4 regions of the Nonomuraea salmonea genome follow, and region 2 is predicted to be linked to each of the others. Evidence: riboswitches for the same ligand, from Rfam matches in the RefSeq annotation. Region 2 holds a riboswitch; each other region holds the start of a gene.

The links. Region 2 has a riboswitch for cyclic di-AMP ahead of ACFFR3_RS15305 (C40 family peptidase). Riboswitches for the same ligand answer to the same signal wherever they lie in the genome.
Region 1: another riboswitch for cyclic di-AMP. It lies ahead of ACFFR3_RS27990 (C40 family peptidase); the one in region 2 lies ahead of ACFFR3_RS15305 (C40 family peptidase).
Region 3: another riboswitch for cyclic di-AMP. It lies ahead of ACFFR3_RS12970 (CHAP domain-containing protein); the one in region 2 lies ahead of ACFFR3_RS15305 (C40 family peptidase).
Region 4: another riboswitch for cyclic di-AMP. It lies ahead of ACFFR3_RS23870 (coiled-coil domain-containing protein); the one in region 2 lies ahead of ACFFR3_RS15305 (C40 family peptidase).

Annotation. Positions count from the first base shown of each region.
Region 1 is NZ_JBHMCF010000034.1:50,983-58,697, forward strand. It holds gene ACFFR3_RS27975 (MFS transporter) at 1-383, opposite strand, end outside; gene ACFFR3_RS27980 (hypothetical protein) at 447-1,301, opposite strand; gene serA (phosphoglycerate dehydrogenase) at 1,543-3,132, shown strand; gene ACFFR3_RS27990 (C40 family peptidase) at 3,625-4,254, opposite strand; cyclic di-AMP (ydaO/yuaA leader) riboswitch at 4,306-4,447, opposite strand; gene ACFFR3_RS27995 (3-isopropylmalate dehydrogenase) at 4,547-5,593, shown strand; gene ACFFR3_RS28000 (branched-chain amino acid aminotransferase) at 5,838-6,935, shown strand; gene ACFFR3_RS28005 (aldo/keto reductase) at 6,993-7,715, opposite strand, start outside.
Region 2 is NZ_JBHMCF010000011.1:1,063,876-1,071,590, forward strand. It holds gene ACFFR3_RS15295 (M48 family metallopeptidase) at 1-1,269, opposite strand, end outside; gene ACFFR3_RS15300 (gluzincin family metallopeptidase) at 1,281-2,090, opposite strand; gene ACFFR3_RS15305 (C40 family peptidase) at 2,223-2,729, opposite strand; cyclic di-AMP (ydaO/yuaA leader) riboswitch at 2,824-2,989, opposite strand; gene ACFFR3_RS15310 (C40 family peptidase) at 3,669-4,583, opposite strand; gene ACFFR3_RS15315 (NYN domain-containing protein) at 4,730-6,052, opposite strand; gene ACFFR3_RS15320 (phosphotransferase family protein) at 6,197-7,273, shown strand; gene ACFFR3_RS15325 (response regulator) at 7,255-7,715, opposite strand, start outside.
Region 3 is NZ_JBHMCF010000011.1:561,239-568,953, forward strand. It holds gene ACFFR3_RS12940 (glycosyltransferase family 2 protein) at 1-449, shown strand, start outside; gene ACFFR3_RS12945 (polysialyltransferase family glycosyltransferase) at 451-1,704, shown strand; gene ACFFR3_RS12950 (DUF6716 putative glycosyltransferase) at 1,688-2,863, opposite strand; gene ACFFR3_RS12955 (hypothetical protein) at 2,860-3,804, opposite strand; gene ACFFR3_RS12960 (aldo/keto reductase) at 3,898-4,713, shown strand; gene ACFFR3_RS12965 (Gfo/Idh/MocA family protein) at 4,796-5,749, shown strand; cyclic di-AMP (ydaO/yuaA leader) riboswitch at 5,867-6,003, shown strand; gene ACFFR3_RS12970 (CHAP domain-containing protein) at 6,016-6,714, shown strand; gene ACFFR3_RS12975 (ATP-binding cassette domain-containing protein) at 6,778-7,715, opposite strand, start outside.
Region 4 is NZ_JBHMCF010000028.1:13,845-21,559, forward strand. It holds gene ACFFR3_RS23860 (DeoR/GlpR family DNA-binding transcription regulator) at 1-738, shown strand, start outside; gene galT (galactose-1-phosphate uridylyltransferase) at 735-1,808, shown strand; cyclic di-AMP (ydaO/yuaA leader) riboswitch at 1,880-2,018, shown strand; gene ACFFR3_RS23870 (coiled-coil domain-containing protein) at 2,024-2,980, shown strand; gene ACFFR3_RS23875 (DUF2716 domain-containing protein) at 3,581-4,897, shown strand; partial or broken gene ACFFR3_RS23880 (LuxR C-terminal-related transcriptional regulator) at 4,997-5,429, opposite strand; partial or broken gene ACFFR3_RS23885 (ATP-binding cassette domain-containing protein) at 5,427-5,570, opposite strand; gene ACFFR3_RS23890 (hypothetical protein) at 5,736-6,524, shown strand; gene ACFFR3_RS23895 (M50 family metallopeptidase) at 6,547-7,715, opposite strand, start outside.

The DNA of each region.
Region 1 (7,715 bases), on a different contig from region 2:
TACGCGGTCGCCGTGGCCATGAAGCAGGCGCCGACGTACAGCGCGGCGGGCACCCCGGTCAGCGGCGGCCCGGCGAACACCAGGAAGAAGGCGACCGGCAGCGTGCACGCCCCGGCGAGCAGCCAGGGCCGGCGCGGCCCCCAGCGCGAGACCGTCCGGTCAGACCAGCGCCCGACCAGCGGGTTGATGATCAGGTCCCAGATCTTGGGCGCGGTCACCACCACACCGGCCAGCCACGCGGGCACGGCGAGGAAGTTCGTCATGTAGAACAGCAGCAGCAGGCCGGGCACCGCGTTGACGGTCGAGGTGCAGAACGACCCGATCCCATAGCCGAACCGCACGCCTTTCGGGACGGTGGCCGTGCCCACCCCCGGTGTGATCATTACCTCATTGAAACCGAGTGAGGGCTCGTTGGGGAGGGCCCACTTTCGCGGGCCCTCCGCCGGTCAGTCGTTCACGCTGGCGCAGACCACGTGCGCGCCGATCTCGATCATCCGGCGCTCGCTGCGCGCGTCGGCGACCCTGGCCATCAGGATCGGCGCCCCTGAGGCGGCGAACTGCGGCAGCCGGGCGCGTACGAGGCGGTGCAGGTCGCGTACGACGTCCTCGGCCGCGGACATGTGCACCTTGACGTGCAGCATGATCCCGGGGGCACCGGACGCCGTGCGCGCCTCGCTGATCCAGACGTGGTGCACGAGCGGGAAGTCCATCAGCAGGTACGCGATGGCCTGCCGCAGCGCGGGCAGGATCGGATGCGTGCACCGCCGGTAGCCGGGGTCCACCTGCTGCATCGGCCCCGACAGGTGCGGCCGCGGCGCGGGCACCCACGGCAGCGCGGGGGCCTCGGGCGACGGGGGAGCCACCTGCGCGAGCGCGGCGCCGCGTGACACGGTGGCCATCGCGCCCGTGGCGTAGGCGGCGGGCGCCGCCCCCGACAGCACGGGTGTGGGCCCCGTGCGCGTCGTGGTGAGGAAGCGTTGGAGATCGTCGATGGGCACGGCCGCGGCGGCCGGGCCTGCCGCGTCGATCACGATCTCGCGTACTCCGGTGACGCGCTGGATGTCCAGGATGGTGTCGGCGTCGCAGGCCGACAGCGAATGGCTTCCGCGGTGCCGGGCGTAGGTGGCGGCGCTGGTGTAGCCCAGCAGCACCCGGTCACCTACTTGAGTGGTCCCGAGGACCACGGAACGATCTGGTCGCACTGCCACCAGGACTCCACCGTCGGCAAGAGCGCCCAGCAGGCGGTGCGGAGTGCCATGCTGGGCGAGCACGTCGGCAAGCGCAGGATTCCCGATGCTCATATGACGAACCATAGGTAGTCGGCCACGGCTTATCAGGCTAATGGCGAATAAATCTCCCGATCAAGACAAAGATGGGAGCGGCGTGGATGACTTTCCACTCTGCTGGGTACAGGGCCTCCCGTCTCACATCGTGAGTCCCTCGTGAACGCGTTCACAAGCGCCCGATAGACTCTGTGGGACCGCCGGGGGGATCCGTGGACGTGTCCCTCCCAAGCCCGCCCTGCCTTAAGGATCCACACCAGTGAACAAGCCCGTCGTTCTGGTCGCAGAGGAGCTGTCCGAGGCCGGTCTCGCCGTACTCGGCGCTGATTTCGAGGTCCGCCACACCGACGGCGCCGACCGTTCCCAGCTGCTGCCCGCCCTCGCCGACGTTGACGCGCTCATCGTCCGCTCCGCCACGCAGGTCGACGCCGAGGCCATCGCCGCCGCGCCCAAGCTGCGGGTGGTCGCCCGCGCGGGGGTCGGCCTCGACAACGTCGACGTCGAGGCGGCCACCAAGGCCGGCGTCATGGTCGTCAACGCTCCGACCTCCAACATCACCAGCGCCGCCGAGCAGACCATCGCGCTCATCCTGGCCAGCGCGCGCAACACGGCCCAGGCCCACGCCGCGCTGAAGAACGGTGAGTGGAAGCGCTCGAAGTACACCGGTGTCGAGCTCGACGAGAAGGTCGTCGGCATCCTCGGCCTCGGCAAGATCGGCCAGCTCGTGGCCCAGCGGCTGGCGCCGTTCGGGGTCGAGCTGATCGCCTACGACCCCTACCTGCCGCCGGCCCGCGCCGCGCAGATGGGCGTCCGGCTGGTCAGCCTCGACGAGGTGCTCAAGCAGGCCGACTTCATCACCGTCCACCTGCCCAAGTCCAAGGAGACGGTCGGGCTCATCGGCGACCGCGAGCTGCACCAGGTCAAGCCCAACGTGCGGATCGTCAACGTCGCGCGCGGCGGCATCGTCGACGAGGGCGCCCTCTACGCGGCGATCAAGGAGGGCCGGGTCGCGGGAGCCGGCCTGGACGTCTTCGCCAAGGAGCCGTGCACCGACAGCCCGCTGTTCGAGCTCGACCAGGTCGTCGTCACGCCCCACCTCGGCGCCTCCACCCACGAGGCCCAGGAGAAGGCCGGCACCCAGGTCGCGCGCAGCGTGAAGCTGGCCCTCGCGGGCGAGTTCGTGCCCGACGCGGTCAACGTCCAGGGCGGCGCCGTGGCCGAGGACGTCAAGCCGGGCCTGCCGCTGGCCGAGAAGCTGGGCCGGGTCTTCACCGCGCTGGCCGGCGAGGTGGCCACCAAGCTCGACGTCGAGGTGCGCGGCGAGATCGCCGCCCAGGACGTGCGGGTGATCGAGCTGGCCGCGCTCAAGGGCGTCTTCGCCGACGTGGTCGAGGAGCAGGTCACCTACGTCAACGCGCCGCTGCTGGCCAAGGACCGCGGCATCGCGGTCGAGCTGGTCACCAGCTCCGAGAGCCCCGACTGGCGCAACCTGGTGACCGTGCGCGGCGTGCTGGCCGACGGCCGCACGGTCTCGGTGTCGGGCACGCTGTCCGGGCCGCGCCAGATCACCAAGATCGTCGAGGTCAACGGCTTCGAGATGGAGATCGAGCCGACGGCCCACCTGTGCTTCTACACCTACACCGACCGCCCCGGCGTCGTCGGCGTGGTCGGCCGGCTGCTCGGCGAGCACGGCATCAACATCGCCTCGATGCAGGTGGCCCGTGACGTCAAGGGCGGCAAGGCGCTCATCGCGCTGACCGTCGACTCGGCGATCCCGGCCGAGGTGGTCGAGCAGATCGGCGCCGAGATCGGCGCCGAGAGCGGCCGCTCGGTCGACCTGGAGGACTGACCCTCTGACCTGCGCAGGGCCGTCACCCGTTTCGGGTGGCGGCCCTTTTGCGTCTCAGGATGCGAGATAGTAGGACATCCAAGCACTGTCCTCGGGTACTGTAGCCGGTGATGCGCCAGGTTCTCGTACTCATTACCTGCCGCGGCGGGGCCTGTTAGGGCAGGTCGACGACCCGCCGCGGTGCGCGGCGTATGCGTCGGCCGTCAAGTCCCTTCGTCCGGTCCGTGACCCGGACCACGAGATTCAGGCCCGGTCGGGCTCGCGACCGGAGTCCGGCTTCCCCCCTTTCTCAGGAACACGTCCGCGAAGCGAGATGAGCCACATGTACGAGATGTATGCCTACAACCGTGCCGAGGACCAAGAGGACGAGGCGGCCGAGGCCGTCCAGATGGCCCTCGACCGGCGTGACAACGGCGGAGCCCCCCAAAGCAGGTGAGCCCAGAACGGCCCCGCGCTCGTTCGCACGGGGCCGCTCGTCCGGGTGGTGCAAGGTCAGAGGGTCGCGGTCAGCATCGACGGGGCGGGGTCATCGCGCCGTTTCTGCAGCTCGCGCCACTGACGGACGCCCTCGCGGTCGGGCCTGACCGCTCCGACGAACGCCTGCCGGCGCCAGTCGGAGAGCTTCTCCTCCTTCACCACGTCGCCCGAGTGCGGCGCGTGCACCATGTAGCCGGGCTTGGAGATCATGCCCACGTGACCGAGTCCGCTGAAGAAGACCAGGTCACCGGGCTTGAGATGGTTCCAGCTGATTTTCCGGGAGAACGCGTTGTACTGCTCGGCGGCGGTGCGCGGCAGGTGGATCCCCGCCTTCTGGTACGCCCTGAGCATGAGCCCGGAGCAGTCGTACCCGCTGCGGCTCGTGCCGCCCCACACGTACGGGATGCCGCGCTGGTGCATCGCGAACCTGAGGGCGGTCTTCCAGGCCGGCTTGGGCGCGCGCTGCTGCTGGATGCGCTTGACCTCGGGGCCGGTCAGAGTGATCGAGCCGGCCGCGTTCGTACCGGAGCCGGATTTCGTGCCGGGGCCGGATTTCGTGTCGGGGTCGGAGTTCGTGTCGGGGGAGTGACGGCTTTCACCGGGGCCGGCGGGCGTCGGCGCGGCGGAGGCCGGAGGGGGGCACACGATGAGCCCGGCGGCGACACCCGCCAGGGCGATGGCAATGCGAGACAGGGGTCTGTCCTTCCATGCGGCCGGCCGGGTTAGCTGACGGGCTCGGGCCTGGAAGACAGCCCTACGGCGAAGCCGATTCGCCCCTGGGGGAGAGGTGGGTCCCCGGCTCCACGCACCTGCTGCGTGGATTAGGCCTGACGGACTCTAACGAATCGGTCAAAAGGTCGCAATACATGCAAAATCGGACGTCCGGAAAATGAGATGATGTGTTCGTCAGTCGAGACGAGCCGGTAAGGTACCGCCCATGGAGTCGCGTAACATCCGCCTGGCTGTCATCCCCGGTGACGGCATCGGCACCGAGGTCGTCGCAGAAGGGCTCAAGGTCCTGGATGCCGTGGGCACCAAGATCGAGCCCACCCACTACGACCTGGGCGCCGCGCGCTATCACCGCACCGGCGAGACGTTGCCCGACTCGGTGCTCCACGAGCTGCGCGGCTACGACGCCATCCTGCTCGGCGCCGTCGGAGACCCCAGCGTGCCGCCCGGCGTCCTGGAGCGCGACCTGCTGCTGCGGCTGCGGTTCGAGTTCGACCACTACGTCAACCTGCGCCCGGTCAAGCTGTTCCCCGGCGTGCGCACCCCGCTGGCCGACACCCCGCCCGAGAAGATCGACATGATCGTCGTCCGCGAGGGCACCGAGGGCCTCTACGCCGGCACCGGCGGCGCCATGCGGCGCGGCACCCCGCACGAGATCGCCACGCAGGAGTCGCTCAACACCGCACACGGCGTCGAGCGCGTGGTCCGCTACGCCTTCGAGAAAGCTCAGTCGCGCCCGCGCAAGAAGCTCACGCTCGTCCACAAGACGAACGTCCTCACCTTCGCGGGCGACCTGTGGCAGCGCACCGTCAACCGGGTCGCCGCCGACTACCCCGAGATCGCCGTCGACTACTCCCACATCGACGCGGCCTCGATGTTCTTCGTCACCCAGCCCGAGCGCTTCGACGTGGTGGTCACCGACAACCTCTTCGGCGACATCATCACCGACCTCGGCGCCGCCATCGCGGGCGGCATCGGCCTGGCCGCCAGCGGCAACATCAACCCCGACGGCGCCGCGCCCAGCATGTTCGAGCCGGTCCACGGCAGCGCGCCCGACATCGCGGGCCAGGGCAAGGCCGACCCGACCGCGACCATCCTCTCCGTCGCCATGCTTCTCGACCACCTCGGCCTGAGCGCCGAGGCGGCCAGGGTGGAGCAGGCCGTCGCCGACGACATCGCGGCGCGCGTCGCGGGCTCCGCCCCGCGCGGCACGCAGCAGATCGGCGACGACATCACCGCGCGAGTATCCGGCTAGGACCGCCTAGCCCGATCACGAGCGCCCGGCGGCCCTGAGGGGACTGCCGGGCGCTTTTTCGTGTCCCTGTACGGAGAAATGGGGGCTATATCCCCCATTGACCCCTTGCCATCCCATATAGCGAGACAATAGGAAGTACGGACTGCCTCCCGGCGCGGCCGCCTCTCGCGGCCGTCGCAGAAACCGCAGACAGCGGGCAGCTTCCGGTAGGTTTCGGTAGATCGCAGAGAGAAGGACCGACGTCATGACCATCGCTCAGAAGCTCAGCTTCGACGTGCAGCTCTCCGACCATGCTCGCACCGCGGCCGAGCGGGAGCAGGTACTGGCGAACCCGGGGTGGGGGCAGGTCTTCACCGACCACATGGTCTCGATCGACTTCACCGAGGGTAAGGGCTGGCACGACGCGCGCCTCGAGGCGTACGGGCCGCTCGTCCTCGACCCGGCCACCGCGGTCTTCCACTACGCCCAGGAGCTGTTCGAGGGGCTGAAGGCGTACCGGCAGGCCAACGGCTCGATCGTGATGTTCCGCCCGTACGCCAACGCCACCCGCTTCAACCGCTCGGCCCAGCGCATGGCGATGCCCGAGCTGCCCGAGGAGACGTTCGTCGAGTCGCTGGACCTGCTCGTCAACACCGACAAGGAGTGGGTGCCCACCGCCGAGGGGCACAGCCTCTACCTGCGGCCCTTCATGATCGCCACGCAGCCGGCGCTCGGGGTCAACTACCCGTCGAAGACGTACCGGTACATGGTGATCGCCTCCCCGGCGGCCTCCTACTTCACCGGCGGCATCAAGCCCGTCTCCGTCTGGCTGTCCACCGAGTACACGCGGGCCGCGCCCGGCGGCACCGGGTTCGCCAAGTGCGGCGGCAACTACGCCGCGGCCTTCGTCGCGCAGCGGCAGGCCGTCGAGAACGGCTGCGACCAGGTCGTCTGGCTCGACGCGCACGAGCACCGCTACGTCGAGGAGATGGGCGGGATGAACCTGTTCTTCGTCATCGGCGGCAAGCTCGTCACCCCCGCGCTCACCGGCACGCTGCTGCCCGGCATCACCCGCGACTCGATCCTGGAGCTGGCCGGCGACCTCGGCCTGGAGACCGAGGAGCGGCTGGTCAGCGTGGAGGAGTGGCAGGCCGGCTGCGAGAGCGGCGAGCTGACCGAGGTGTTCGCGTGCGGCACCGCGGCCGTGGTGACGCCGGTCGGCACGGTCAAGGGCGCCGACCGCTCATGGACGATCGGCGACGGCACGCCCGGCCCGATCACCATGCGGGTGCGCGAGGAACTGGTCGGCATCCAGTACGGCGCCCGCCCCGACACCCACAACTGGGTCCACAAGATCGCCTGACGCCCGCATCCCAGGGGGCGCGGGGCCGCCTGAGCCCGCCCCGGCCCCCGTGCCCGCTCAGGTGTCGAGGTTGGCCAGGTAGGCGGCGTTGCCGCGCTCGCCGGCCACCGCGCCGGGCGGCACCAGCGCCTCGAGCCGCCGTACCGTCTCCTCGTCGAGGGTGACGTCGGCGGCCGCGGCGTTGGCCCGCGCGTTCTCGGCCCGGCGCGTCCCCGGGATCGGCACGGCGCCGCGGTGCACGAGCCAGGCCAGCGCGAGCTGCGCCACCGGCAGCCCCACCTCGCCGGCCAGGCCCGCCACGGCGTCGGCCAGCTCCACGTTGCGGTCCAGGTTGCCCTCCTGAAAGCGCGGGTTGCCCCGGCGCCAGTCGCCCTCCTCCAGCGACCCCCTGCCCCTGATCGTGCCGCCGAGCAGGCCGCGCCCGAGCGGGCTGTAGGCCACGAACCCGACGCCCAGCTCGTCGCAGGCCGGGCGCACGTCCTGCTCGGGGTAGCGGTGGAACAGCGAGTACTCGGTCTGCAGGGCGGTCACCGGGTGGACCGCGCAGGCCCGCCGCAGCGTCGCCGCCGACACCTCCGACAGGCCGACATACCGGATGTCCCCGGCCTGGACCAGCTCGGCCAGCGCGCCCATCGTCTCCTCGACGGGCGTCGTGGGGTCGAGCCTGTGCAGGTAGTAGAGGTCCACCCGGTCCGTACGCAGGCGGTCGAGGCTGGCCTCCAGAGCCCTGCGGACGTACTCGGGCCGGCCCATGCCCGGCACCAGCCTGCCCTGATCGTC
Region 2 (7,715 bases):
GCCGACCGCCCGCGGATCGGTGATCGAGGTGACCTTCGTCCGCCGCCGCAGCGGGTCGAACACCAGGTAGAGCAGGATCGCGCCGAACGCCGAGCCGAGCGCGCCGATGAGCGTGCCGTGCAGGACGTCGTCGTACTTGGCGTGGCCCAGCTCGTGCGCCACGACCAGCTCCACCTCGCGCTGCGGGGCCCGCAGCAGCGTGTCGTAGACGACGATGCGGCGGGTCGCGCCGAAGCCCGACACGTACGCGTTGAGCGCCGTCGTCCTGCGTGAGGCGTCGGCCACCAGCACGTCCTCCACCGGCACGCCGTCGCGCGCGGCCAGGTCGAGCAGGTTCGTCCGCAGCGCGCCCTGCTGCATGGGGGTGAACTCGTTGAACAGCGGCTCGAACACCACCGGGTAGACGAACGAGGCCGCCACCGTGAACGCGAACGCCCCCAGCGCCGCCGGGATCCACCAGCGCCGCACGTGGCGGGCCAGCGCTACCAGGACCAGCAGCATGAGGCTGAGCAGGACCGTCTCCACGCCCAGGTTCTTCAGCCGGTCCGCCGTCCAGCCGGCCCAGTCCTGGGTGGACAGGCCGTACTCGCGCAAGATCGTCTCGAACCACATGCCGAGCGGCCACCTGAGCGCCTCGACGATCGCGGTGATCACCACGGTGCCGATGATCACCCGCAGCCACCACGGGCCCTTCAGCACGCCCAGCACCTTCGCCCCGAACGGGGTCGCCACCAGCAGGCCGGCGAAGATGAGGGTGAGCGCGAGCGAGAGATAGCTCGGCAGGCTCGTCGCCGCGTCGAACGCCTCTCCCCTGGCGATCTGGGCGGCGGTGAAGTCGCGCGCCGGGTCGGGCGGGCCGCCCGTCAGGACGTGCCACGGCGTGGTGAACGCGGCCACGGCGAGGATCACGATGCCCAGCAGCGCCAGCGCCACGCCCGCCTGACGGCGCAGCGCCGGCGTGGTCACCCCCCGCTCGTCCATCCCCGCACCCTTCCCCCCGCCCCCGGCGCCCGCAGCGCCCGCGCCATCCGGCCCGCCGCCCCGGTCCTGTCCGCGCTCCTCACCGCCGCCCCCGGCGCCCGCGCCGTCCGGCCCGCCGCTGCGGGCCTTGCCCTCGTTCGGCCCGCTGTTCGCCGGATCGCTCGCGGCTGGTTCCGTGGCCGGTGAGCTCGGGGCGCCCACCGCTGTCAGGGCGCCCTCCGCTTCTCGGGTCTCCTCCTCCGGGGCGTGGTTCGTCTCCCGGTCGTCCGGGTCTTGTCGTTCGCTCATCTGCCTCCCCTTCATACGAGCTGATCCCGCACGTACGCGCGCCACCGCGCGGTCAGCGTCGCGACGGAGAGCCCGAGCGCGGCGAGCGCCCGATCGGCCCCGTCCACGCGGGCCGCACGGTAGAGCCTCACCAGGGTCCCCTCACCGAACCGGTCAGCGAGGAAGCGACACGCCAGCCACGCCTCCTGGTACGCCCGCGCGAGCCCGGCCGGGTCACCCCCGTCCGCCGCGAAAGCCGCAGGTCCGGGCAGAACGGTCGGGAGGCGCCCGGCGCGCACCTCGGCGGCCAGCTCGGCGGCGGCCGTCGCCACGGGCAGTCCGGCGTCGCGGTAGGCGACGTAGTCGGCGAAACCCTCGTACAGCCAGACGGGCAGATTGTCGGTGCCGGCGACGACGTGGGTGAGCTCGTGGGCGAGGACGACGTCCCTGCCGACGGGGTTGAGGGTGGCGAACGCCTCGGGGACGACGATCACCCGCGCGCCGTCGGCCACCGCCGCGAGCCCGTCCACCCCGCCCACCCGGGCCAGGCGCGCGGCCTCACGGGCGCCGGCCGGGACGACGATCAGGGGGCGTACGGAGCGGGCGAGCACCGCCGACACCCTCCGGCCCGCCGTATCGGCCCTGCGCGCCAGCTCGTCGAGCCCCGCGGCGTCGTGGCCCACGACCGTGGACCACCGGCCGCGGCGTACGACGTGGAGCCCCGGCCACAGGTCGCGCGCCTGCGCAGGCAGGACGGGCGCGTCAGGCAGCGGAGCGGCGGCCGAGACGGCGAGGAGCACCAGCCCGGTCACCGCGGCTCGTCGGCTCACCTGCTCGGACACAGTGCCCGATCGTATGCGCTGCCTTGCGGGTCAAGGGTCGGGAACGCGAGAGCCCCCGTACGCACCCCACGAGTCGAAGCTCGGGAACGCGAGAGCCCCGTCCGGATCGGGGAGGATCCGGACGGGGCTTCTTCACACGCCGGGACGGACGGCGCCGACGAAGGACGACCTTCGCCATCCGCTCAGCTTGTCGATGCGTACCCGTTCACCTGTCCGCGGTGAATGGATCATCTTGCCCTTGCCGACGTACATGCCCACATGGCCGAGCCCGTTGAAGAACATCAGGTCACCTGGCTTGAGATGGCGCCAGGAGACCTTCTTCCTCGTGCGGGCGAACTGGCTGTTCGTCACGCGCGGGAGTTTGACGCCGGCCTTCTTCCAGGCGAACTGGACGAGGCCTGAGCAGTCAAACGAACCAGGTCCTGTGCCCCCGTAACGGTACGGGTCACCGATCTGCTTCTTGGCCACGGCGACGGCCTTGCCGGCCCTCGCCTTCTGCCGGGCGGCTTTGGCGGCCTTCTTACGGGCCTTCGCCGACGCCGTGGTGCGGGCGGTGGTCGCCGCCTTCACCGTCGTGCCGGCCGCCGCACTGGTCTCGCGGGTCGTCGCCGCCTGAGCTGCCGGAGCATGGAGGACCATACCTCCGGCCGTCACGGTCATCGTGAGTGCGACACCACTCAGGGCAAGGCGGGACAGGCGGGGGTTCTGCAGGGAGTTAGACAGGATTTCTCCTTGTGTCTTCCACGAACGCCTACCGGGTTAGCTGACGGATTCGGGCGTGGAAGTCGCCCTACGGCGCGATGGGCGCGCCGATTCACCCCTGATCCCTTGGGGAACGTGGGATCGCTGGGTCCCCGGCTCCGTGCCTCCTGGCTGCACGGATTCGGCAGGTCGGCACCCCGATCAGAAGTGCGATGGGGATATCAGGGCCGACCGGCGGATTTTTGTCTGTCTCACATCGGGAGGGACCGATGCCGGTTCGCGGCGACATGGCTTGTTCACCGCGACGACGCCAGAAGCTACGCCGAAGGGTCAAGAATCTGCAAAGCGTGAATGGCCCTGTAAAGATCGGATAGCGGGATTTGTCAGACTTGAAACCCCTGCTGGAACCCCAGGTCTTGTGACCAAAATGTGACCTCACTCACACTTGCTTTCCCGGGCTTTTGTCAGGTCCCAGCAGTCACATGAGTCACAGCAGTCACAAACGCGAACACCCTTCTCGCCCCCGCTGGCCGGCCGGACGCGAGGGACGCTCACCCCGAAAAATCCACCCTTTGTACGACTCGCCCTAGTAGTGACCGATCAGGAGGTCACGCCCGTCGAAGCACGCCGATCAAGGACCTTGGCAACTATCGATCTTCGTAGATGAGCTGCGACATGGATCACAGCCGAGCGGCCACCGCTTGCGCAGAGTGCTGATGCTGAACGCGACCGCGATGAGGGGCGTGCGGAACGGCGAGCGCCAGGAGCCGACGCCAGGCCGGAACCCCCGCTGTCACGCAGTAAGCCCCGGCGGCCGGATCGCCCGGAGCCGGAAGCTGGATGCCGGGGGCCGGGGGCCAGGAGCCGGATGGCCGGCTACGGGCGGATGGCGCCGACGAGGTTGCGGCCGTAGGCGGAGAGTTTGACGACCTTGACGACGTCGCCGGTCTGCGGCGCGTGGACGATCTGCCCGTTGCCCGCATAAATGCTGACGTGTCCCAGGCCCTCGGAGAAGATGAGGTCGCCGGGCTGCAGCGCGTCCAGGGAGACCCGCCGGCTCTGGCCCCAGGCCCACTGCTGCCACGTCGTCCGGGGCAGCGAGACCCCGGCGGCCCGCCAGGCCGCCTGCGTGAGCCCCGAGCAGTCGTACCCGCCGGGCCCGGTGCCGCCGAACACGTACGGCTTGCCGACCTGCGCGTACGCGAACCGCAGCACCGAGGCCGCGCTCCCCGACGCCGGCCCGGTGTACTTGATGCCGGTGCTGTTGGGGTTGCCCGGGTTGTACGCCCCCAGCTTCTTCAGCAGCTTCTTCTGCTGCGCGACCAGCTTGAGGATCTCCGAGCGTTCCTTCTGTACGGCGTCGCGTTCCTTGTCGGCGGCCTTGAGCGCCTTCTGCGCCTTGTCCCGCTCGATCTTCAGCCCCCGGTTCTCCCGGTCGAAGGCGGCGAGCTTCTGCAGGCGTTCCTGGGAGAGCTGCCCGGCCACGGCGAGCCCGGACAGGCGGCCCTGGGGGTCGTTCGAGCCGAAGATGCCGGGCCATGAGGTGATGTCCTCGCCCAGCTTGTAGCTGTCGACGGCCATGCCGGCCACCTGGGCGCGCAGGTCGGCGACGGTGGCCAGCTTGCGCTTGTAGCTCGTGTCGAGCGAGGAGTAGGTGCCCTTGGCCTTCTTGTAGCGCTCGGTGGCGGTGTTGTACCGGTCGACGACCTTGTCCGCCTTGTCGTTGAGCTTCTCCAGTTTGGCCTTCGCCTGGGCCAGCGTGGGCTGGGGATCAGCGAGAGCCGCTCCCATCGGAGTCAGCATCAGTCCGAACGCGAGACCCGCGGCCATCGGCACCCGGCCAAACCTCACTGTATCGCCCTCCCCAGGATTTACATCTGGGGCGAAATAGTACAGAAGTGGCGGGTGAGCTAGTGCTAAACCTACCAATTCGTAACTTAGGCGCGACTCAGTCGGCGCAGCAGCAAACCAGACGGAACGGGTCTGGCTCCCATCCGGCGTACGGACTCGGCCACCTCGCGGTCGGACGAGACGACGGCGATGGCCCGGCCCGGCGGCTCGGCGCGGACGAGCTGGCGGATCAGGTCGTCGGCGATCTCCCCCGGCGCGCTGAACAGCACCCGCACCCCCCGCGGCGCCACCACCTGCACCGGCGCGTTGAGCTCCGCCCCGTCGAAGACCACCGTCACCTCGACGCGGGTCTGGGCGACGAGGCCGCCGAGCCCGTTCATGAGGCGGGTGCGCTGGTCGGCGAGGGTGAGCGTGCCGTAGCCGGTCTTGGTGACGTTGTAGCCGTCGATGATGAGGTGCACCTGCGGCAGCGCGAGGAGCTGGTCGAGCAGCTGCGGGTCGTCGTCGGCCAGCGCGCGGGCGGGCACGCCGCGGACGTTGGGGCGCTCGCCGGTGACCGCCGCGACCGAGTCGGCGGGCCGGCTGATCGTGGTCGGCAGCGCCAGCTCCCGGCGCAGCCCGGCGGAGGCGTCCTGGAGGGCGTCGAGCAGCACGCGGATGCGGGCGTCCTCGATGCTCCTTCCCTCGCGGGCGGCCCGGCGCGAGGCTTCGAGCTGCTTCTCCACGTCGGCGAGGCGCTCGCGCAGCCGCCGCAGCTCGGCCTCGGCGCCGCTGCCCGCGTGGGAGGCGGCGGTCCTGGCCTCCTCGGCGGCGTGCTCCATCTCCTCGGCCCGCCGCACCGCCGCTTTGGCCCGCTCGCGGGCGTCGTGGAGCTTGCGGCGCAGGTCGGAGTTCTCCGCGCGGGCCGCCTTGAGCTGCTCGCGCAGCCGGTCGGCCTCCTCCTTGGCGGCGGTCTTCTGGGCGGCGAGCTGCTCGCGCAGGCGGGCGACCGCCTCCTCGCGCTCGGAGCCCTCCGCCGCCACGGCCGAACGTTCGAGGTCGGCTCGGGCGGTTTCGATCATTTCCGCCCAACCCGGCGGCCGGGTCAGATAGGCTGCCGCCGCCACCAGCACGGGATCGGCCGCCGGTGGCACGTTGCCCTCGGCCAGTGCGGAGACCAGCTCGGGCCAGCCCGCGGCGACGGACTCGGCGACCAGCTCGCGGAACTTCTTGTCGTTCTCGAGCTGCGCCGCGATGGGCGCGCCGCCGAGTTTGGCGCGTTTGCGGGGGTCGAATTTGGCGATGCCGCGCAGGGGTGGCGGGATCGTCGCGGTCGGCACCGTGCCGAGGACCTGCGACGCCAGATCGACGACGTTGAGCCGCACCTGCTCGGGAAGCGGGCGAGACAGGCCTTCACCCGCTGAACTCATCCCACTTGTCCCTTCGTGACATGCCCTTTCAGACAAGGGTACGGCTGTTGCGTACCTGACCGTAACGGCCACCCGCTTGTGGACAAGCGCTTGCTAGGCGGTATACGACTGTCGCAGGACTCGTCTCCCCCCGGGAGGTCCACCGTGGCCGAGCAGCTTCGTACGTCCACCCGCGACCTGGCCGAACTGCGGGAACGCGCCACCGCCTGGCTCCGTGCCAAGGTCGGCGCGAGCGCGTCGGTGTCGGAGATGTCCAGGCCTGCGGAGAACGGGCTGTCCAGCGAGACCCTGTTCTTCTCCGCCACCTGGGACGGCCGCTCCACCCGCTGCGTGGCCCGCCTGGCACCTGCGCAGGAGGCCGTTCCCGTCTTCCCCTCCTACGATCTGCGCACGCAGTTCGAGCTGATGCGCCTGGCCAGGGAAAAAGCTGGGATCCCAGCGCCGAGGGCCCTCTGGTTCGAGCCCGACCCGGCGCCGCTGGGCACGCCGTTCCTGGTCATGGAGCGGGTGGACGGTGAGGTGCCGCCGGACGTGATGCCGTACACGTTCGGGGGATGGCTCTACGACGCCTCCCCCGCCGACCGGCGGCGGCTGCAGGACGCGAGCGTCGGGATCCTCGCGGCGCTGCACCGTACGGCGTTCACGCCGGCCGAGCTGGCCCCGCTCGGACCCGCCGGGCTGCGCGCGCACGTCGCGGCGCAACGGGCCTACTACGAGTGGGCGCACGGCACGTACCGCATCCCGCTGCTGGAGCGCGCGTTCGACTGCCTGGAGGCGCACTGGCCGAAGGAGCCCGGCCCCGACGTGCTGAGCTGGGGCGACGCCAGGATCGGCAACATCATCTACCGGGACTTCATGCCCGCCGCGGTGCTCGACTGGGAGATGGCCGCCGTGGGACCGCCCGAGCTGGACGTGTCCTGGATGATCTTCCTGCACCGCTTCTTCCAGGACCTCACCGTGGGCGGTGGCCTGCCCGGCATGCCGGGCTTCATGCGCAGCGCCGACGTCTGCCGCACCTACCGCGAGCTGACCGGGTACGAGCCCCGCGACCTGGACTTCTACGAGCTGTACGCCGCCCTGCGGCACGGCGTCGTGATGGCCAGGGTCTGGCGGCGGCGCATCCACTTCGGCGAGCAGGCCATGCCCGACGACCCGGACGACCTGGTGCTGCACCGCGCCACCATCGAGCGGTTGCTGGCGAGCTACGAGGTGGCGTCGTAGACCAGCAGCGCCACCTGCACCCGGTTGTTGAGGTCGAGCTTGGTGAGGATGCGCGAGACGTGCGCCTTGACCGTGGGCACGCTCATGAACAGCTCGCGCCCGATCTCCGCGTTGGACTTGCCCTGCCCGACGGCCATCGCCACCTCGCGCTCGCGCTCGCTGAGGCGGGCGAGCAGCTTCCTGGCCCGCTGGGTGCGGTCGCCGGCCCCGCCGTCGGCCCCTCTGTCGGCCACATGGCTGATGAGCTGGCGCGTCACCGCGGGCGACAGGATCGGCTCGCCCGCCGCGACCTTCCTGATGGCCGCCACCAGGTCGACCGGCGCGATGTCCTTCAGCAGGAACCCGGCCGCCCCGGCCCGCAGCGCGCGCAGCACTTGCGCGTCGGCGTGGAACGTGGTCAGCACCACCACCTCGGGCGGCGCGGACGTGCGGCGCAGCGCCT
Region 3 (7,715 bases), 500 kb from region 2:
GCTCGCTGCACACCGCGGAGGACCGGCCGTGGATCTGGCGGCTGCACCGCGAGGCCGCCTCGTTCGCGGTGGTGCCGCTGGCCGGCCTGTTCTACCGGCGCCTGGTGCCGGGCTCGCTCACGCAGGTGGGCGACGAGCGCCAGCTGCACTTCTTCGACGCCTTCGAGCTGGTGCTGAAGGACCTGGAGCCGGAGTTCCTGCCCAAGGCGGTGCGCAACTTCTGCGCGCTGCTGGCCCACCACCTGAACATCGGCGACCGGTTCATGCCCGAGCTGCGCGCCCGCTTCGAGGAGCGCGGCAGGGACATGCTGCGCACGCTGCCGCAGGAGCAGGTGTCCGAGGCGCTGGCGGGCATGCCGGCCGAGCGCGAGGCCGTCCTGCGGGCCCTGCTGCCCGATCTGGCGCCCGGGACGCGTTTCCGGGTCCGCCGCGACCACGAGGAGCTGTGACGTGCGGGTCTTCTACGCCTCGACGCTGTTCGGCGCCATGTCGCTGGCGGCGGCCATCGACGACGGCCGCTTCGGCGACGGCCGCAGGCTGCTGATCGTCTCCACGAACGCGGCCGTGCCCGAGGTGGCGACGCCTCTGGACGAGACGCCCGGCTTCGCCGCCTTGCGCTCCCGCTTCGACGAGGTGCGCTCGTGGAACGAGCTGATCGCGCCGCTGCACCCGTCGGACTGGCGGGCCCGCGTCATCGAGGTGCCGATGCTGGAGCGCCTCATCCGCGCCCACTGGGGCCTGGACGGCGTGACGGAGCTGGTGCTGGAGTCGATCGCGGTGCCGCCCGCGCGGACGATCGCCGGGCTGGTGCGCGACTGCCCGATCACCGTCTACTCCGACGGGCTGATGAGCTACGGCCCCACCCGCGACCCGCTGCCCGCCGAGATCTTCCGCCGCGTCACCCGGCTGCTCCACCTCGACCTGGTGCCGGGCCTGACGCCGCTGCTGCTCAGCGAGTACGGCGTCGCCCCCGAGACCCTGCCCGCCGAGCGTTTCCTCGCGATCGTGGACGAGGTCGCCGCCGCCACCCCGCCCCCGCCGGCAGGCCGGGCGGTCGTCCTCGGCCAGTACCTGTCGGCGCTGGAGATCGTCACGCCCGAGGAGGAGGCCGCGCTGCACGAGACGATGCTGAAGGCGCTGGCCGCCCGCGGCCACACCTCCGTCGTCTTCAAGCCGCACCCGGCCGCCGGGCGCCGGCACGCTCAGCTGCTGCGGGCCGCCGCGGGACCGGCGGGCGTGCGGCTGGAGGTGGCCGGGGAGGGCGTGCCGGCCGAGGCGTGCTTCGCGGCGCTGCGGCCCGAGCTGGTCGTGGGCTGCTTCTCCACGGCCCTGGTGACCGCGTGGCGCTACTACGGGCTGCCGGTGGCCTCGTACGGCACGGAGCTGGTCCTGGAGCGGCTGACCCCGTACGAGAACAGCAACCGCGTGCCCGCCACCATCGTGGACGCGCTGCTGCCGCGCCTGTCGGCGGACGGCGGCGTCGAGCAGCCGCCGGAGACGGACCTGCCGGCGCTGGTGCGCGCGGTGGGCTACTGCATGCAGGCCGACGCCTACCCCGGGCTGCGGCCCGAGGGCGTCGCGCTCGACCCGCGCTACTTCAAGCGCCGCCGCCTGGAGGCCCTCGGCCTGGCCGAACCGCCCCCCGCGGCGGCCCGGCCAGGCACGCTCACCCGCATCCGCAGGAAGATCAGGTCAGCGCTCTGAGGTAGCGGCGCACGCGGCGCTTGGCGCGGTACCCCACCCGCAGCATCTTGGGCGGCACCTCCACGCGGAGCCTCGCCCTGCGCCGCGCCGCCGCGTGCTCGGGCCCGTCGAGCAGCGACCGCGCGGGCGTGTCTGGCCCCGCCTCCACGAGAGCGGCCAGCCGCCCGGCCCAGTCGTCGCGCTCGGCGGGGTGGAAGTAGTTGGCGGCGCACCAGGCGGGCGAGGCCGTACGGAAGCCGCCTTCGGCCAGCTCGTCCAGCGTGCCCAGCAGGTCGCTGCCCTCGAACACCAGGTTGATCATCTCGGCGCTGACCCCGAAGTCGCGCAGCACCAGCGACGGCACCCCCATCGCGATGGCCTCCAGCGCCGCCGTAGAGCTGACCGTGACGAACCCGGCCGCCCGCTCCAGCTGCTCCCGCATCGACCCGGCCGCGAACGTCAGCCGCCCCGGCTCCCCCATCTCGCGCCACAACCGCTGGTACGGCAGCCGCTCGTTGTGCGTCTGCCGCTCGCCGTCGAGGGCGCGCAGCTTGACCACGACCTCCAGGTCAGGCCGGTCGGCCGAAAGCGCGGCCAGCGACAGCAGGATCCGCTCGCGCTGCCGCCGCTCGCGCGGCACCTTGGCCTGGGTGGCGAACACCACCCGGTCGCCGCCGCCGGCGCCCCGCTGGGGCCGCAGGAACGGCAGCCTGGCCAGGCCCACCGCGCCACCGCCGCCGAGCCGGCCGGCGATCGCGGTGAACTCGGCCACCTCGCGCTCGCTGTGCACGACGAACAGGTCGCAGCCGCTGCGGAACGTCCACGCCTTCTCCGTGGCGGGCACGGAGATGCCGGGCAGCCCGGAGACGAAGACGGGCCGGGGCCGCAGGCCGTCGAGCACCTCGGCGACCAGCACGTCCACCACCGGGCCCGTACAGGCCACCAGGATCGCGTCGGGCCCGGTGCGCTCGGCCAGCCGCCGCAGCGACCGCGCCGACAGCACCGGCGGCACCGGCGGCACGGCCCGCTCCCCCACGGCGGCGGCGATCTGCTCGGGCGAGGGCGCGATCGGCGTGCGCACCACGACCAGGTCGGTCACGCAGCCGGGAGGCAGGTCGTCGAGCAGGCAGGCCGCCCATTTCAGATACGAGTCGGAGTCGGCGACGGCCAGCACTCTCACCCGGGAACTCCTGTCAAATGCGAGCGCAGGGCGGGCGCCGCCCTGCTGGTCCACCAGTCATCGGGTACATCCACGGGCTCGACGGCGACGCCGCGCGGGCCGAGCAGCACGCGCAGCGACGTGATCGCGGTCGAGGGCAGGCTGAGCACGCGCTGGCCCGCGTCGAGGCCGCGCAGCGTCAGCTCGGCCGGCACGCCGCCGTCGTGGACGGTGATGCCGGGACGCTCCCGGATCAGCGCGACGTCCACGGGGTCCTCGCGGCGGTGCGGGTAGTAGGCGAGCGGCTCGCGCGCGGCCAGGTCGGTCAGCCAGCGCAGGTAGTGGTCGCGGCGGACGAGGCCGTTGCGGACGAGCGAGGTGCCGAGCACGACCGTACGCTCGGCGGGGCCCTCGGAGCTGGGCGGCTGCGCGCGCAGCCAGGCGAAGTCGTGGCGGACGAGCTGCACGCCGGCTTCCCGTACGGCTTCGGCGAGCCGGTCGTCCACGGGCAGGGCGGTGAAGACCGACACCTCGCTCAGCCGCAGCCGCAGCGCGGCGGCCAGGCCGAGCACGGCACGCAGCCGTCCCCCCTCGGCGCGGGCCCGCAGCAGCGGCCGGTACGGCCCGGCGGCCAGCAGTTCGAGCAGCCGCAGCGTGGCCAGCCCGTCGTCCACCACGACGACGCGTCCCGGCCTGGACAGCAGCCAGCGCAGCTGCACCCGTCCCGAGAAGGCGTCGCCCACCGCCAGCGCGCGGCGCGGCATGCGCTCACGCGGCTCGGCCAGCTCCAGCCCGCCGGGCAGCGCCATCGAGCGCAGCTCGCGCCGGGTGGCCTTGAGCGGGCGCAGGCCGGCGCGCGGCACGACGGCCGTGGCCGGGCCGAGGAGCCCGGCGTGGTGGGCCTCGACGGCGCACAGCATCTGGAGCGGTGACTCCACCCAGGCCGACGCCTGTTCGACCACTCCTGCCCTCCCGGGTGATGGGCCGTTCACGACCGCTTCAAGCTAGCCCGCCCGGCTTAAGCCGCCAGGAACGCGGCGTGAACAATGGAGGGTATGAACTCGCTCATGCTCAACACGGACGGCGTGCAGATCCCGCAGCTCGGTTATGGCGTCTGGCAGGTACCTGCCGAGGAGGCCGAGCAGGCGGTCACGACCGCGTTCAAGGCCGGCTACCGGCACATCGACACGGCCGCCGCCTACGGCAACGAGGAGGGCGTGGGCCGCGCGGTGCGCAACAGCGGGCTGCCGAGGGAGAAGGTGTTCGTCACGACCAAGCTGGCCAACGGCGAGCACGCCCGCGCCGAGGCCGCCTTCGACGAGTCGCTGGCCCGGCTCGGCCTCGACTACGTCGACCTCTATCTCATCCACTGGCCGATGCCGGGGCAGGACAAGTACCTGCAGGCGTGGAGGGCCATGGAGAAGATCTACCGGGACGGCCGGGCCAAGGCCATCGGCGTCTCGAACTTCACCGTCGAGACGCTCACCAGGCTCATGGACGAGGCCGACATCGTCCCCGCCATCAACCAGATCGAGCTCCACCCCTACTTCCAGCAGCGGCAGATGCGCGAGTTCCACGAGGCCAACGGCATCCTCACCGAGGCGTGGAGCCCGCTGGGGCAGGGCAGGGGGCTGCTCGACGACCCGGCGCTGCGGGTGCTGGCCGACAAGCACTGCAAGACGCCGGCGCAGATCGTGCTGCGCTGGCACCTGCAGCTCGGGAACGTGGTGATCCCGAAGTCGGTGACGCCGGCGCGGATCGCCGAGAACATCGACGTCTTCGACTTCATCCTGGACGCCGAGGACCTGGCGGCCATCGGGGCGCTCAGCCGGGGGCAGCGGCTCGGGCCCGACCCGGACTCGTTCGAGTGACGGATGTGACAAAACGACATTCCTGATATTTCCGGCACCACCGACATAAGCCCATATTTGCCTTCCGTATACGATCGCCGGCGTGCGAGATTTCACTTGGGGAATAGCCGCCACCGGCGGCATCGCCCGTACCGTGGGTGCGGCGATCGTGGCGGAGCCCGGCATGCGGGTGGCCGCCGTGGGAAGCAGGAACCTGGCCAGGGCGCAGACCCTGGCGTCGGATTTGGGCGCCGAGTCGGCGTACGGGTCCTATGAGGAGCTGTGCGCCGACCCGGCGGTGGACGCGATCTACGTCGCCACCCCGCACGCCCAGCACCTGCAGGTCGCCGCCGCCGCCATCGCGGCGGGCAAGGCGGTGCTGTGCGAGAAGCCGCTGGCCGCGACCGTGGACGACGCGGAGAAGATGGTGCGGCTGGCCCGTGAGGCCGGGGTCTTCCTGATGGAGGCCATGTGGATGCGGTTCAACCCGCTCATCAGGCGCATCAAGGAGGATCCCCGCTTCGGGGAGATCCGGTCGGTCCAGGCGAGCTTCGGCTTCGCCCATCCGTACGACCCGGCGCACCGCCTGTGGGCTCCGGAGCTGGGCGGCGGCGCGCTGCTCGACCTCGGGATCTACCCGTTCGGGCTGGCCCAGCTCATCCTGGGCATGCCCACCGGCCTGCACGTCACCGGCTCCCTGGCCCCGAACGGCGTTGACGCGGAGGCGGCCGGCGTCTTGCGTTACCCCGGCGGGCGGCACGCTCTCGTGGCCACCTCATTGCTCGGGAATTACCCGAACGGGGCCAGTGTTGTAGGTACCCAGATGCGGGCGGACATCCAGGCACCGTTCTGGGCACCGCAGCGGATCGTCCTCTCCGGGCCGGCGATGGAGCCGGAAGAGCACGTGCTCGACCCGGCCGACAACGGTTACGCCGGAGAGCTCCGCGAAGTCCGCGCCGCCACGGCCGAAGGCAGGACCGAATCCTCGATCATGCCGCTTGACGAATCCCTTGCCATGATGGGGCTTCTGGCCGAGGCGCGCAGTCAGCTCGGCTGACTTTACTTTTATGGATTTGTAATCCTCTTGCCTCATGTATTACCTTATGGGGCATCTTGAGGCATACGTCCGGTTTGTCCGGCTATGTCAGACCATCGCACGACACATCACAGGATCGTCCTGTGACCGCTGAATCCGCCACGCGCGGAACCGGGGACCCATGTCCTTTGGGGTGAATCGGCACTTCGGTGCCGTAGGGCAGCTTCCACGCCCGAACCCGTCAGCTAACCCGGTAAGCGGCATGGAAGCAAGGAGTAACCCCCTCGATGGCCAAGCATCGTCTTACCGCTGTCTCGAAGAGCACCATCGCCCGCGCCGTCCTCGGCGCCGGCGTCCTGGCCTCGGCCTTCGGCGTCCCCGCCGCGGCCCACGCCGACACCTCCACCGCCGTCGCCGCGGCCACCGCCGCGAAGCACCCGGCCACCGCGCTCGCCGCCCACAAGGCGAGCGAGCGTGACGAAACCAAGATCACCGCCACCGCCGACCAGGTCCTGGCCGTCGCCAGGGCGCAGGTGGGCGTCTCCGAGAACGCCAGCGGCGGCGGGACCAAGTTCCAGCAGTGGTACGCCAACTCCCAGCGTGCCGCCGAAACCGTCGCCCGTGACGGCGGCAGCCGCGCCGCCTACCTGAACGCCGCCTGGTGCTCGATGTTCGTCTCCTGGGTCGGCGAGCAGACCGGCGCCCGCCCGCAGGTCGGCTGGGACGCCTGGACCGTCGCCCACGCCAAGTGGTTCGCCGCCAACCAGCGCTTCGGCCACGAGGCCAAGCCGGGTGCCGTGGTGTTCTTCTCCTGGAAGGGCGGCAAGTCCCTGAGCGACATCCAGCACGTGGGCTTCGTCGTCAAGGACAACCACGACGGCACCATCTCCACCATCGAAGGCAACACCGGCAACGGCAAGGTCGAAGAGCGGGTCCGGCCGAAGTCGCAGGTCGTCGGCTACGGCTACCCCGAGTACGCCGGCTGACCTTCCCTCACGTCCCTCTTCCTGACAGCGGAACGCGCGCCCCTTCCCGGGGGCGCGCGTTCGTCATGTCAGGAGATCGGCGTACGGCCCCGGGATCTGGCTGAGCCGGTCGTGGGTGCCGCACTGCACGATCCGGCCTTCGCCGAGGACGACGATCAGGTCCGCCATCCGCACGGTGGGGAAGCGGTGCGTGATCAGCAACGTGACGGCTCCCGGATGGCCCTTGGCCGCCTCGGCGTAGCGCGCGAAGACCGCGCTCTCGGCCGGTGCGTCCAGCGCGGCGGTCGGCTCGTCCAGCACCAGCAGCAACGGCTCCGTCCGCATCGACCCGCGAGCCAGGGCCAGCCGCTGCCACTGCCCGCCGGAGAGCCGTACACCGTGCTCGAACGTCTCCCCCAGCTCGGTCTCCAGTCCCTGAGGCAGCCCGGCGACCACCTGGCCGGCGTCGGCTCGTTCCAGCGCCCCCGCCACGGCCGCGGGGTCGCGCAGCTTGGGGAGATCCCCCACGCCGACCGTCTCGCCGGCCGTGAGCTCGAAGCGGACGTGATCCTGGAAGACCGCGCCGACCCTGGCCTGCCACGCGTCCTGCGCGAGGTCTCCGAGCGGGCGGCCGTCCACCAGGATCGTGCCACGCGACGGCCGATGCAGCCCGCACAGCAGCTTCACCAGCGTCGTCTTGCCCGACCCGTGCGTGCCGACCAGCGCGACCGTGGCGCCCGCGGGCAGGTGCAGGTCCAGATCGTGGAGCACCTCGCGGGACGTCCCCGGGTAGGTGAAGGAGAGCCCGGCCAGCGTGATGCCGCCGCGCAGCACCGGCGGCGGCGCTGCGGCGCCTCGATCCTGATGGCGGGCGGCCGCGTAGGCGCGGAGCCAGGCGAGGCGGGTGGCGGCGTGCCGGCCTGCGGCGGCCGAGCCGAGGTGGAAGGCGAGGCGGGCGGCCTGGGTGACGAACTGCACACCGACCGTGGCCACCAGCACCACGTCACCCGCCGTGGCCTGAC
Region 4 (7,715 bases), on a different contig from region 2:
GTCCGCAGCAACGGCGGCGTACGGGTGGCCGACCTCGTACGCGAGCTCGGCGTCTCCGACATGACCATCAGGCGCGACCTTGAGGTGCTGGCCGAGCGCGGCCTGCTGGAGAAGGTGCACGGCGGCGCGACCGCCCTGGGCCCCGGCTCGACCGAGGAGCCCGGCTTCACCGCCAAGTCGGCCCGCCAGCAGCAGGAGAAAGAGGCCATCGCCCGGCAGGCGGCCACGCTCGTCCGCCCCGGCACGGCCGTCGCGCTGTCGGCGGGCACCACCACGTGGGCGCTGGCGCACCACCTCATCGGCGTGCCCGAGCTGACCGTGATCACCAACTCGATCCCGGTCGCCGAGGTCTTCCACCGCAACCCGCGTGCCGACCGCACGGTCGTGCTGACCGGTGGCGTACGCACGCCGTCCGACGCGCTGGTGGGGCCGGTCGCGGTGGCCGCGATCCGCCGCCTGCACGTCGACACGCTCTTCCTCGGCGTGCACGGAATGAGCGTGCGGGCCGGGTTCACCACGCCCAACCTGCTGGAGTCGGAGACCGACAGGGAGCTGGTGGCGGCGGCGACCCGGCTGGTCGTCCCCGCCGACCACACGAAGTGGAACACCGTGGGCATCAGCACGATCGCGGAGCTGAGCGAGGCCGACGTGGTCGTCAGCGACGCGGGCCTGCCCGAGGAAGCACGCACTGAGCTGGCCGAACGGGCCGGCGAACTGATCATCGCGGAGGGCTCGTGAAGCGCACCATCACCCATCTCGCCGACGGACGGGAGCTGATCTACTTCGACCGGCGCGACGACGCCGACAGGAGCGCGATCGACCGCCGGCCGCTCGAGCCCCGGCCGCCGGCCTCCGAGCTGCGCTACGACCCGCTGACCGAGGAGTGGATCGCGATCGCGGGGCATCGGCAGACGCGGACGTTCCTGCCCACGGGCGGCACGGCCGAGTGCCCGTTGTGCCCGTCGACCGACGAGCGGTCGACGGAGATCCCGTCGTACGACTACGACGTGGTCGTGTTCGAGAACCGCTTCCCCTCTTTTTCCGGAAATTTCGGGACTTATGAGGATGTGGGCGGGCTGAGTGAGGTCCGGCCGGGAGTGGGGCGGTGTGAGGTGGTGTGCTTCACCTCCGACCACGACTCCTCCTTCTCCCGGCTCTCCGACGACCAGGTGGAGCTGGTCATGGAGGCGTGGGCCGACCGCACGGCCGAGCTGTCCGCCATCGAGGGCGTCGAGCAGGTCTTCTGCTTCGAGAACCGGGGCGAGGAGATCGGCATCACCATCGCCCACCCGCACGGCCAGATCTACGCCTACCCGTACGTCACGCCCAGGACGAAGCTGCAGCTCGGTGCGGCGCAGCGGTACAAGGGCAACCTGTTCGCCGACGTGCTGGCCGCCGAGCGGGCCGCGGGCACGCGGGTGGTGGCCGCGAACGAGCTGTGGACGGCCTTCGTGCCCGCCGCGGCGCGCTGGCCGTTCGAGGTGCACATCTATCCGCACCGGCAGGTGCCCGACCTGGCGGCGCTGACGGAGGCGGAGCGGGCCGCGTTCGCGCCGCTCTACACCTCGGTGCTGCGGGCGTTCGACGGGCTGTTCGGGGTCGTGATGCCGTACATCTCGGCCTGGCACCAGGCGCCGGTGCGTACGGGGAGGGAGCTGGCGTACCTGCACCTGGAGCTGTTCAGCATCCGGCGGGCGCCGAACAAGCTCAAGTATTTGGCCGGCTCGGAGTCGGCGATGGGGGCGTTCGTGAACGACGTACGGCCGGAGGAAGCGGCGCGTATGCTCCGGTCACAGATAGATCACTAATAGATTTCTACTTAAGGTCGCATGACTCGTGATCTACCACTAATATCCCCATATGCGGCGGCCGTAACCCGGCCGACCGCCCGCCTAATCCCGGGCGCGTCGCCCGGGAGCCGGGGACCCAATCCGCACCTTGGGGTGAATCCGCGACAGCGGTAGGGAGCTCCATGCCCGAACCCGTCAGCTAACCCGGCCGGCAGAGGGAGAGGAACTCCTACGTGGCGGCTTCGTCCCCCGCGAAACTTGCCATCGGTCTCGTCACCGCCGCCGCCCTCGCCATCCTCCCGGCGAACGTCGCGGCGGCCGCGCCCAAACCGACCGAGTCCGAGCTCCGCGCCCAGCTCAAGCAGCTCAACAACAAGGTCGACAAGCTCATCGAGAAGTACAATCTCAAGCGGGTCGAGCTGGCCGAGGCGCAGGAGGCCGCCAGGAACGCGCAGGCCAAGCTGGCCGCCGCCGAGCAGACGCTGGCCGCGGCCGAGCAGCGGGTCGCCGAGATCGCCCGCCTGCGCTACCAGAACATCGACCCGTCGCTGCCCGGCTTCATGCTGCCCAGCAACGGCGGCAGCGCGGCCCTGCTCGAACAGCTCACCGCCGAGCAGCAGGCCGTCGTGCAGAGCGTGGCCAAGGCCCGCGACGAGCGCAAGAAGGCCAGCGAGGAGGCCGCCGCACTGACGGCCAAGATCAAGTCGGACGCCGCCACGGTCGCCGGCCAGCGCGGCGAGGCCGAGGACGTCATCAAGGACATCGAGAAGAAGCTGCAGGACCTGGTGCCGGTCGCCACGGGCCGCAAGTCCAACGGCACCTGGGCGCCCGAGCTGCCCGGCGGCACCGACAACATCACCCCGCGTACGCGGCTGATGAAAGCCCAGGTGGAGAAGAACTTCGCGCTGCCGTTCACGGTCGGCTGCTTCCGCGGGGGCTCCAGCGGCGAGCACCCGCTCGGCCGGGCCTGCGACTTCATGATGAGCACCGGCGGCAGCATGCCCACGGCCGCCAACAACGCGCTCGGCGACCGCCTCGCGGAGTGGGCGCTGCAGAACAAGGACAAGCTCGGCGTGAAGTACGTGATCTGGAAGCAGCGCATCAACTCCGGCAGCGGCTGGCGCACGATGTCCGACCGCGGCAGCATCACCGAGAACCACTACGACCACGTGCACATCTCGATGAACTGAAAGAGGGACGAATAGCATCTGATGGGCTATTCGCGCATTTGAAGAAGGCATTTGAGCTGGTCATCGTCCTGCCCGGGTGACCTTCATCGAGGTTGTTGTGCACGGCCGTCTGCCTGCTGACTTCGAGGTTCGCCAGACGGATCTCGCATCAGATGCGAGCATGTCGCATCTGGTGCGAGGTGGTACTCAGGGTGAAACGGGTCCTGCTACCCGCGCACCCAGGCCAAGGTAGTCTGCTCCGACTGCGGCGAGCTGGCCCCACCCTTCGTGGTTCCGGGCGGCCGAGGTGTCCTGTGCGATCTGTGGTCGGCGCGACTGTGGTCGGCACACCGGCATCGGTGATGCTCCGGCGTGCTTTAGTTGCATGCTCGTCGATCGCGTGGACGCCCTGCTCACGGGGCCTGACGGGAGCAGGCCGCGAGGAGTCAAGAACCGGCACCGGCTCCTGTCGTGTACAGCCAGGCCGTCGAGAGCTAAGGGTCTGAATTACACCAGCTCGTGGACATATGTACCTTGGTTCCTGCAGGATTCAACCTCGATCATTCGAGGAGGCGGCCCTCATGCGTGAGCGGCATATGAGTTGACCAGGACTGAGTAGAGGTGGATGACGTGGCCGAAGCGCCTGAGATGCTGCTGTCTGTCTTTGAAAGCCAGTTACGAGGCCTCGTTCCGCAGGACCTGCCATGGGGAGCCGTCGTCGAGCGGGACGGGCCGCTGGTGCGCACCCACTATGGCACCCACGGGACCGTCGACCACACCGGTCCAGCCAGCGACGACCTGGCGGAGTTGATCCGTCGACAGCAGGACCTCTTCGCCGCGCGCCACGAGCCAATCGAGTGGAAGGTCTACGCTCACGACTCTCCGCTACTCGGCGAATCGCTGCGGGCCGCGGGTTTCATCCCCGGGCCGGAGCGCACCGTTCTCGTGGCTGACATCGCGGACGTCCCGTCGCTCGAACTCCTTCGGCCGGGCATGCAGGTACGGCACCCTCTCTCCGGAGAACGTGAGCGACTCTCCCGTAGGGCCGCGGCCGCACCCGATCAACGACGGCCGCTCTCGGAGATGGAGGCCGACGGAATGGCCCGCGGGACGGGATCGGAGATGGAGATCCTGGTGCTGGAGTACGACGGGCGAATCCTGGACGCGCTCTGGATCGAACGCGTGGGCGGCACCGACTTCGCAGCCATCGGAGGCATCACCGGCCCCCGCCGCGAACTACTCCAAGCCGCGGCCGCATGGGCCGAATGGCGTGGTCTACGCGTGTTCCGGCCCCGTACGCCGCGATATCTCGTAGCCGAAGCGCCCGACTCGCTGGTGCCCGCTTACGTCACCACGGGCTTTCATGAGATCGCCCAGGTGAGCACCTACCGATGGGCGCCCGCAGGTGAGCCGGCCACTGACCGTGCCACGAAGCAACTCCTGTCCGACCCCGAGCACGACGAGATCTGGAAGCGGTTCGAGACCCGGTTCGAGGTGACCTATGAGACCGCCGATCGCGGCATCATCGAACCTCCAGACTCCGCCACCTGGCTTCTCGCCACCGTCGAGCGCTCGAACGATCCCTTGCTGACCCAGGTGGAGGAGGTCATCAAGCGCGGCATACGCGCCGGCGCTCGATCTGGAGATCGACTCTACTGTCTCAAGTGGCACATCAGCGGGTCCCGTATGGATCCGCTCCGTGCCGGTGAGCCAGGTCAACCACTCTGGGCAAGTTACGCCTACCTCGTCGATGAACACGTCATCCAGGTCACCAAGGACCTCAGGATGGGCACGTTCGGCAACTGGCGCGAAGCCTCCCTGTGTGTCTTCGGCGAGGAACTCCTGGCACACGTGGACGAAGAACTGACCGCGCTGCTCGGCACCGTCCTGCGACGCGGTGGGCGCCCGATCGGCAACGTCTGGAGCTTCGGTCCCTGACGACATGCCGCCCGCGCGGATTCAACCCGACAAAGGCCGATCGGAGCAGCTGCCATTCCCACACTCTGAAAAGACTCTCCGCCACTACGGGGGGAAGGGTCAGGGCTGTTCAGGCGCGCGTGGGACGAGCAGCCCCCGGTTGAACGCCTCGGTGACGGCGGCGGCGCGGTCCCCCACGCCGAGCTTGGCGCAGATGTTCAGAAGGTGGCTCTTGACCGTGGCCTCGGTGATGAACAGCCGGGCGGCCGCCTCACGGTTGGTGTTCCCGGCTGCCACGAGTTCGAGGACCTCAAGCTCACGCCGGCTGAGCAGTTGCGGCGCGGGCGGCCTGACCCGGTTCATCAGCCGTGCCGCCACCGAAGGGGACAGCACGCTCTCGCCCTTGGCGGCGGCCCGCGCACCCCGCAGCAGGTCCTCCCGGGAGAGTCCTTGAGCAGGTACCCGGTCGCACCCGCCTCGATCGCGGGAAGGACGCGGGTGTCGGTGTCGTAAGAACCAGCACACGCGCGGTGACGCCGAGCCTGGTCAGCTCCACGGTCGTGGTCTTGCCGGCGCCGTTCGGACCGAGGATGCCGAAGATCTCACCCTCCTGGACGGTGAGCGAGACATCATCGACCGCGATCTTGTCGTCGTAGCGTTTGTGGAGGTCGCGTACCTCGATCACTGGTGGCATGCGCGCGTCCTTCCGTGGTCGGCCCATCGGTGATTGGCGCATTCAGCGTGCTACGACCGGCACCTCCGCCACCATCGGGCAGGAGACGCGCATGACGAAAGTGGCATCCCGTACCTGCCGAACGGCAGATGCGGCGGTCTTCTCCCGCACGCCAGGGTGAGCGCCATGTCATCGATCACCCTCACTCCCCCGTCGGTCCACACCAACGCCTGGTTCCCCGGGCGGCTCCTCGGTGGCGGCGCCCTGGTGCTCGGCCCGCTCCTGTGGTTCGCCGGGCTGGCGCTGCGCCATCTGGCGTGGAGCACGGCGGACTTCACGCCGGAGCAGCGGGCGTCCTTCGCCGCGCAGCCGTTCGCCGCACCCGAGCAGCTGGCCGCGTACGTCGTGAACCCCGGGCTCGCCACGGCCGGGTACGCCCTCTACACGGCAGGCGCCATCGTGCTGTGCCTGGCCTTCGCCACGCTGGCCAGGGTGGTCGCCACGCGCTCGCCACGGGCGGCCCTCCTGGGCGGCGCGCTGCTGGTCGTGGGGCTGTTCTCGCGCCTGTACTGGGCCGGGGTGGACGAGACGGCCCTGCGGCTCATCGGGACGCTCGGGCTGGAGCGGACGACCGGGATCGTCATGGACCTGTACGCGGACATCTCCTACGGGCCCTGGCGGGTGCCGGTCTCGGCCGCCTTCGGCCTCTACCTCGGGACGCTGGTCCTCGGCGCGGCCGCCTTCCGTTCGGGCGTGTTCGGCACCGGGCGGCTCGCGCTGTTCGTGTTCTCCGGGTGGCTGTGGACCGGCGTGCTGAAGAGGAGCGAGCTTGTCGACGGCGTCCTGTCGGGCGCCGCCCTGTGCCTGGTGCTGGTGCCGTTCGGGATCACGGTGCTGCGCGACGCCGTGCCCGAGCTGCGGGTGCAGGCGCGACCTGCCGGGGAGCGGGCGCGGCTGCGGGTGCTGAGCTGGTGACGCCCAGCGGACCACCAAGGGGTCAGTTCGTCAGCGTGAGCGGGTTGACCAGGTCGGCGTAGACGAGCAGGCCCGCCATGATGATCATGACGATCGCCACCGCGTACGTCACCGGCAGCACCTTCGCGATGTCCACATAGGCGGGCTCCGGCCTGCGCATGATCCTGGCGTAGGCCCGCTTGATGCCCTCCCACAGGCCCCCGGCGATGTGGCCGCCGTCGAGCGGCAGCAGCGGCAGCAGGTTGAACATGCCGATCGCCAGGTTGAAGCCGGCCAGCAGGTTGACGAAGATGGCGATCTTCTTCTCGGTCGACAGGTCGGAGGCGAGGATCTCGCCGCCCATGCGGCCCGCGCCGACCACGCCGACCGGGCCCTCGGGGTCGCGCTCCTCGCCGGAGAAGGCGGCGTGCCAGACGCCGACCATCTTGTTGGGCAGGTTGAGCAAGGAGCTCGCGACCCTGACCGACAGGTCGCCCATGTAGCCGACCACCTGACCGATGCTCTGCTTCTCCATGACCTCGGTGGGCAGCACGCCGAGGAAGCCGACGTTCTTGTCGATCTTCGTCGGGTCGTCGAGGTTGGGCCGGTCTTGGGCGATGAGCGTGACGTCGAGCGTCATCGGCTTGCCGTCGCGGACGATGCCGACCTTGGCCGGGCCGGGGCCGTGGGAGCGGATGAGCTTGGTGGCGTCGTCCCACGAGGTGATCTTCTTGCCGTCGAAGGCGACGATCTCGTCGCCCGGCTTCATGCCGGCCTGGGCGGCCGGGGTCGGCTTGTCGGCGGGCGTGCACTGCGCGCGCTGCTCGGAGATCGGGATCACGCACGTGTTGGTGTCGGGCGAGACGATCGGGGCCCAGGTGGGCAGGCCGATGCCGACCAGCAGGATGCTGAAGAAGACGAAGGCGAGCACGAAGTTCATCGCCGGGCCGCCCGACATGATGATGACCTTCTGCCACCACTTCTTGCGGTAGAAGACGCGCTCTTCGTCGCCCGGCCGCACCTCTTCCTGGGCGGCGTCGCGGGCCGACTCGATGAGGCCCTGAAACGGCCCGGTGGCGGTGCTGCGCACCTTGGTCGGGTCGTCGCCGGGACGCGGCGGCAGCATGCCGATCATGCGGATGTAGCCGCCGAACGGGATCCACTTGATGCCGTATTCGGTCTCGCCCTTGCGCCGGGACCACGCGGTGCCGC